2 regions of the Maricaulis sp. W15 genome follow, and region 1 is predicted to be linked to the other one. Evidence: predicted binding sites of a transcription regulator. Region 1 holds the regulator's gene; the other holds the start of a gene.
The links. The regulator LexA, encoded in region 1, represses DNA repair genes until DNA is damaged. The targets are predictions, from matches to a motif close to ATGTTCCNCTTGTGTTCC.
Positions count from the first base shown of each region.

Region 2: AWH62_RS10295 (VOC family protein) is a predicted target of LexA. The motif match lies at 1,925-1,942, and genes of this name have one in related genera.

Region 1 covers NZ_LQXG01000012.1:355,635-359,349, forward strand. Annotated here, with positions in the region: gene AWH62_RS07110 (ComEC/Rec2 family competence protein) at 1-1,566, shown strand, start outside; gene lexA (transcriptional repressor LexA) at 1,794-2,492, opposite strand; gene trpC (indole-3-glycerol phosphate synthase TrpC) at 2,589-3,386, opposite strand; gene trpD (anthranilate phosphoribosyltransferase) at 3,411-3,715, opposite strand, start outside.
Region 2 covers NZ_LQXG01000017.1:127,416-131,130, forward strand. Annotated here, with positions in the region: gene AWH62_RS10290 (MipA/OmpV family protein) at 116-970, shown strand; gene AWH62_RS10295 (VOC family protein) at 1,549-1,920, opposite strand; gene AWH62_RS10300 (thymidylate synthase) at 2,517-3,374, shown strand; gene AWH62_RS10305 (phosphoribosyl-ATP pyrophosphohydrolase) at 3,386-3,715, shown strand, end outside.

The DNA.
Region 1 (3,715 bases):
CTGGCACCGCCGCGACCGGCCGCGGTGCCGGGCGGCTATGATTTTGCCTTTCACGCAGCCTTTCGTGACATCGTCGCGACAGGATACGGCATTGCCCCGGCCGAGGCCGGCCCTCCCGTGCACCAGGACCGGGCAGCCCGCGCGGTGGCCCGATTGCGGGCCGACATGTCCCGGCATATCCGCTCGCGCATGCAGGCCCGCCCCGGTGCGCTGGCAGCGGCCCTCCTGACCGGTGACCGGGCCCATATCGATCCGGGTGATGTCGAAGCGCTGCGAAGGGCCGGGCTTGGACATGTCCTGGCGATCTCCGGCATGCATATGGCTTTGCTGGCCGGCGGGGTCTTTTTCGCCGTCCGTCTCGGTCTGGCCACCATCTTTCCTTGGGCGCGGCGCTATGATGCCGCTGTGCCGGCGGCTTGGGTGGCATTGGTGTTCGCAGTGGGATATCTGGTCCTGTCCGGCGGTACGATCCCGACCCAGCGCGCCTTCATCATGACGGTTTCGGTGCTCGGTGCAGTCATTCTCGGACGCCGCGCCCTGTCGCTGCACACGCTGAGCCTTGCCGTCATTGCCGTCCTTGCCTTGCAGCCCCAAGCCGTGATCACGCCGGGCTTTCAGATGTCGTTTTCCGCGGCGGCAGCGCTGATCACGGTGGCGCGGCTGTGGCAGGACCGGTCCCGCCGTGGCTCGCAGGCTGGCGCCTTGTCGCAGATACGGTTGTTCTTCGGTGGTTTGGGCACGACCAGCCTGGTTGCCGGCACGGCAACGGCCGGGTTTGCCGCCTTCCATTTTCACCGCGTCGCCAGCTTCGGCCTGGCCGGCAATCTGCTGGTGATGCCGATTTTCTCCTTGCTGGTCATGCCGGCTGGCGTGCTCGGCCTGGTGCTGATACCCGTCGGTCTGGATGGTCCGGCCTTCGCCGTCATGGAGTGGGGGTTATCGATCATGCTGGCACTGGCCCACATGGTCGCCGACTGGCCGGGCGCGCAGCGTTATCTGCCGGCAACGCCGGGCTTGGTTCTGGCCTTGTTTGCGGCCGGCTTTGTCGCCAGCCTTCTGGTTCGTGGACTGTGGCGCTGGAGCGGGGCCGCCGTGATGGCAGCGGCGCTGGGTTTGTGGGCCGTGCTGCCGCAGCCGGATCTCTTCATCTCCGAGACCGGATTGATCCTCGCCCGAGATGACGCCACCGGCTGGGTGGTCAGCGACCGGCGCCGCTCACGCTTTGCAGCGCGGGTGTTCCTCGAGGCGCGCGGGGTGGCGGATCCGGCGCCGGCAGTCTGGGATGCCAATTGTGACAGCCATGGCTGCAATGCCCGGCTCCAGGGCGTGCGGGTGACCCGCTTGTCGTCGCTGCAGGATTGGCCGACCGATTGTTCCCGCGCCGACCTCATTGTGGCTGATCTTGCGGTGCCGCCGGCAATTGCCCGCCAATGCCAAGCCCGGATCATCGATGCCGATGAGTTGGCGAGAACCGGTGGCCAGTCACTGCATCTGCGTGATGGTCAACTGGTCGCGATCCAGCGTGCACGGCCATTGGTCGGTGCACGCCCCTGGCACGGGCGTTGATGGCGGTGGCGATTTGCGACGGTCCCTTGCCCGCCTGATCCCGGACCATCGTCGCGGCGCGGCAGGAGCTGAATCTGGAACAAGAGCCGGCGTCCACCGGTGCGTTCCAAACGGCACACAGGCGGCGCCTGTAGAGCGCACCTGCGACCTGCGCCTATGGCTGTGACAGCGTCCAAGGACGATTCAAACCGTGCGCATCGAAGTTGCCAAGCAAAGCAATCACGTCGTCAGTGATAACGCCGGATCAGTCCCACAAGACGTCCTTGCACCTTGACCCGATCGGGGCCGAAAATGCGGGTCTCGTATTCGGGATTGGCCGCTTCCAGGGCGATTGAGCCGCCTTTTTTGCGCAGGCGTTTGAGCGTGGCTTCCTCGTCATCAACCAAGGCGACCACGATATCACCGGACTCGGCAGACTGGCAGCGCCGGATGAGGACAGTGTCGCCATCCATGATACCGGCCTCGATCATCGAATCGCCCTTCACCTCAAGCGCGAAATGCTCGCCGCCGGTGACCATGTCCGCAGGGACGGGCAGGCGGTCGGTTTCATGCTGGATGGCCGAGATGGGCACGCCGGCGGCGATCCGGCCGAGCACGGGTATGTCGACCGTCGATTCGCGCGGGCTTTCCTCGGGCTTGGCGAAATTGCCGCGCACGACATTGGGGCCGAGATTGCCGCGTGGCAGGCTCGGCGTTTCAGCCGCCGCCGCTGATTCGGGCAATTTGAGCACTTCCAGTGCCCGGGCGCGATGGGCGAGGCGACGGATGAAGCCGCGCTCCTCCAGTGCCGTGATCAGGCGGTGAACACCGGATTTGGAGGCCAGTTGCAGCGCGCCCTTCATCTCGTCGAAGGAGGGCGAGACGCCGGTTTCCTTGATGCGTTGATGGATGAAGAGCAAGAGCTCGTTCTGTTTCCGCGTCAGCAAGGCAACCCCCTTGTTCGCATTCCCGGAATCAGGCGCAGGCCTGCGGGAACAAATCAGGAATAGGAGTGTTTGTTCTACAAGTGTTCTGAAATGTCGTCAAGCGGTCGCCGGACGGCCCAACAGGGTCGCCGTTGCTGTCCGGACATCGTCCTGACGCATCAGGCTTTCGCCGACCAACAGGGCGCGGGCACCGGCCTGTTTCAGGCGCAAGGCGTCATCACGGCCGAAAATCCCGCTCTCGGCGACCAGCAGCCGGTCATCAGCCACCATCGGCGCCAGCGCGTCGAATGTGTCGAGGGATGTCTCGAAGGTCCGCAGATTGCGGTTGTTGACACCGAGCAGGGGCGCGTCGAGCGCCAGCGCCCGTTCCATCTCGGCGGCGTCATGGACTTCCACCAGCACGTCGAGCGACCAGGCATTGGCTTCCTCGATCAGCTGGCGGGCGGTGTCATCATCAACCGCCGCCATGATCACCAGGATCGCATCGGCCCCGAGTAGGCGGGCCTCGGCAACCTGGTAACGATCATACATGAAATCCTTGCGCAGGGCCGGCAGGGCGACGGCATTGCGGGCCTCGGTGAGGAAGGTATCGGCGCCCTGAAAACTGGGCGTATCGGTCAGCACGGACAGGCAGCTCGCCCCGCCGGCCTCATAGGCGCGGGCGAGGGCGGGCGGATCGAAATCGGCGCGGATCAGGCCTTTCGACGGGCTGGCCTTCTTGATCTCGGCGATCAGGCCGAGGCCGTCCGGTGCGACAGCGAGGGCCTTGGCAAAGCCGCGTACCGGCGCCACATCGCGCGCCGCGGCGGCGATCTCGGCATAAGGGCGCGCCTGTTTGCAGGCCGCGATATGCTCGCGCTTGTAGGCGCCGATGCGGGCCAGCGTGTCAGGCATGGTCTCGGGGCGGGTGCTCATGGCTCACGCCTCCCCGTGTGAAATGGCGACCATACGGGCGAGGGCGGTCTTGGCACGCCCGTCATCAACGGCCGCTTCTGCCAGGCGGGTGCCATCGGCAATGCTGTCGGCCAGTCCGGCCAGGAGCAGGGCGGCGCCGGCATTGAGCACGGCAATGTCGCGGAAGGCGCCGGTCTCACCGTCGAGCAAGGCGCGGATGGCGTCGGCATTCATCTGCGGCGAGCCGCCCTGCAGTGCCTCGGCGCTGGCCAGAGGCAGGCTGGCCTCTTCGGGATGGAAGCTGTATTCCCGGATCACCCCGTCGCGCA
Region 2 (3,715 bases), on a different contig from region 1:
TCATTCACTCATTCGTTGACCTGACGCTTGCAGCGCGCTCACGAAATTGGCGTTGCGGATGGCGTGCGCGCCGCAACAACTCCTGTGCGTTGTTTTGCTCCCAGGAGACCCTTCAATGGACAGATTTTGCAAACTCCCCGCTTTCGCCTCCGCGGCCGGTTTCGGCTTCACCACACTGCTGGCTCCGGCCACGGTGCACGCCGAGGCGCTCTCCCCGGTCGAGGCGCGCAAGGAAGCGGCGCTCGCCGGCGACCTTACAGGGCTCAGCGCCCTTTTGGGGATCGTGGCGGAGTCGTCCCCGGTCTACGCCGGCAGCGACAATCGCGAGACCGGCGCCGCGCCTATCCTTTATGGCATGTATGATGACCGCTATTACGTATCCGGCGACGAGATGGGCATTTACTGGCCCATACTAGGGTCAGAGTGGCGGTTGAAAGCCGGTATCGGCTACGAGCCAGGCCGCGACCCGTCCGACGATCCGGCGTTGGCAAATCTGGCCACGATGGACAGCACCGCCGTATTGGCCGGGGGGCTGTTCCGCCAGTTTGGCACGTCGGCGGTCGGCTTTGGATTCGAGGCCGATATCGGCGATGCCGGCAAGGGCGTCGTGACTTTCCTCGGAGGTTCCTACGATTGGCACCTGATGGATAACGCCCTGACCCTCACGGCCTATGGCGATATCAGCTATGCCAATGCCGAGCATCTGCAGACCGAGTTCGGTATCACATCCCTTGAAGCGGCAGCCAGCCAGGCTGACCCAAACCCGGCCTTCCGCTACACCGAATACCAACCCTCCAGTGGCCTGAAATCCGCCGGTGTGGGCTTTGGCGCGCGCTACCGGCTCAATGAGCAATGGATGATCATTGGCAATGTAAGCGGTGAATTCTTCGGAGACGAAGCGACCGGCAGCCCTCTGGTGCGGGAAGATTACGAGCTGGAAGCCGTGCTCGGGGTTGCATTTTCGTTTTAGCGAACATGAGATGTGGTGATGGTGCTCATGGGGAAGGGACTGTCGCCACACCAATCGCGGCTTGCGAGTCGAGCGAGCGGGGCCAACGAAAGAAGCGGGTACCTCAGTAGCGCCATTTCGAACCCGACGACTTCGCAAGCGGGACCGCGCGCCGGGCGGTCAGCCCGCCTCCATCGGAGACGTCCGCACCGCGGACTGTCGCGAGATCGAAGAGAATGGCGCACTCAAGAGGATTCCGGATGAATGGTCACCGGCACCTTTATCTGGGCAGGCGTGTGAAGCTCGTCATCGCGTCCGGCGCCTATCATACCCGCACATGGGACCGGCAAGAGCCGGAGGCGACCAACACCATCCATGTCGGAGGCGACTACCCCTCCTTCATCCAACTCCCGATTATTCCCGCGCAATAGTCCGGACCAAGCGCCCAGGGCGGGGTTTCAACCGCCCTGGGTGTGCACGGGACGATCGGGCTAGGCCGTTCGCCGGACTGTTTTACGCATCGGTCCTGTTCCTGGCGATCCGCCACCTGGTCGCCCGCTAACGATTACGCCGGTGTGGGTCACCCACGTTCAACGTCATCACCCCATATAAAACACATTCAGCTTGTTCCCGTCCGGGTCTCTGAAATAGCCGGCGTAGAAGCTGTCGCCGCGGGGGCCGGCGGGGCCTTCGCAGGGGGCGCCGAGTTCTTCGACGGCGAGCTTGTAGACCTTGTCGACCTGTTCCTTGCTGTCGGCCTGGAAGGCGGCCATGACGCCATTGCCGATGGTGGCCGGTTCGCCATTGAAAGGCTTGGTCAGGCCGATACCGGCGCCGCCATCAGGCTTGCCCCAGGCGATGAAATTCTCGTCGCCCATCATGCGGCCAACACCGAATTCGGCGCACAGCTTGTCGTAGAAGGCGGCGGCCTTTTCCAGATCATTGCTTCCCAGTGTCACGTATCCGAGCATGTGTGTGTTCCCTCTATGTTCCGATGCCGCAACCATACACCAAGACCGGCGGCGAGCGAGTCACAATTTGATCTCTCCTGACAGGACGGGGGGCGTAGCCCGATACCGCAAAAACCGGGGACACGTACCGATTCAGTCTTCCAGTGGCGCCTCGCTTCGCCGTTTCGGGCGGCCGGATTGGCCCGGTCTGAGCCGCCGGCCTCCCATGAGAAATCGGGACACGTACCAATTTTCGCGCGCCATGCGCAGACCTGCTTATAATTCCCTTGTCAGCCAGTGGGCCGTATCCGGTTCTTGAGGTCAAGGGCGCCGCAGGCGCCGCTCCGCGGACATGCCCCTTGAGCTCAAGAACCGGATACGGCTTTCTCTCGGCAAGGGGTTTATGGTTGAGTGTGCGCTCGGCCCCCTTCGGCCCGCCGCTCCGCGCCGGTCCACTTCCCCCGCAAGCGGGGGCAGAAGGCTGCGCTCGGGTTCCTATTTTCCCGCAGGCCCGCCAATCACTTGCCGCGACTATCCCCGGCTGATCTGGGCTCGCTGGTTCAACCCGGACGGCTTCGCTGGCATGCTGTCTCGCTGAGAATCACCGGGAGCAGGACATGGCCGTCATCGACAGCGAAACCTTTGCGCAGGCGCAGGCCGGGGCTGGCGGGTCTGACGTCGAGAATGCCTATCTCGACCTGCTGCGCGATATCCTGGAAAACGGCGCCGAGCAGGCGGACCGGACCGGCGTCGGGACGCGGTCTGTGTTTGGCCGCCAGCTGCGCTGTGACCTGTCGAAGGGCTTCCCGTTGCTGACCACCAAGAAGGTGCATTTCAAGTCGATCGCGATCGAGCTTTTGTGGTTCCTGCGCGGCGAGACCAATGTGCGCTGGCTGCAGGAGCGCGGGGTCAAGATCTGGGATGAGTGGGCCGACGAGAATGGTGATCTCGGCCCGGTCTATGGCAAGCAGTGGCGGCGCTGGGAGGGGCCGGACGGCACCGAGATCGACCAGCTCTCCAACATCCTCGAGCAGATCCGCAATAATCCGGCCTCGCGGCGGCTGATCGTGTCGGGCTGGAATCCGGCCGATGTGCCCAACATGGCGCTGCCGCCCTGCCACACGCTGTATCAATTCAATGTCGCGAACGGGAAGCTGAGCTGCCAACTCTATCAACGCTCGGCCGACATGTTCCTCGGCGTGCCGTTCAATATCGCCTCTTACGCCTTGCTGACCGCGATGGTGGCGCAGGTCTGCGGGCTGGAGCCGGGCGAATACATCCACACGTTCGGTGACGCCCACATCTATTCCAACCATATGGACCAGGTCCGCGAACAGCTGTCACGCACGCCGCGGGGCCTGCCGCGCCTGAAGCTCAATCCGGAGGCAACCGACCTGTTCGGCTTCGAGTATGAGGACATTGCGCTGGAGGGTTATGACCCGCATCCGCGCATCACCGCGCCGGTCGCCGTTTAGGGGCGGGCGCCATGTCCGGACCGCTTGATGAGCTCGCCGACAAGATCGTCCGGGTGTCCGACATCTATGCGACGCATTTCGATATTGATCGCTCGGGCGACTGGCCGCTGTTGAAACTGCAGGAAGAGGTCGGCGAGCTGACCCAGGCTTATCTGACCACCACCGGCCGCACCCGCCGTCCCGCCGATGACGAGGCCCGCAAACAGTTGGCGCTGGAAATGGCCGATGCGCTGGGCATGTTGTTGATCATGGCCAAGGCTGAGGGCATCGACATGGACCAGGCCATGCAGGATAAATGGCTGCACTGGCTGGATCGCGACAGTGCGGTGATGGAGCCGGGC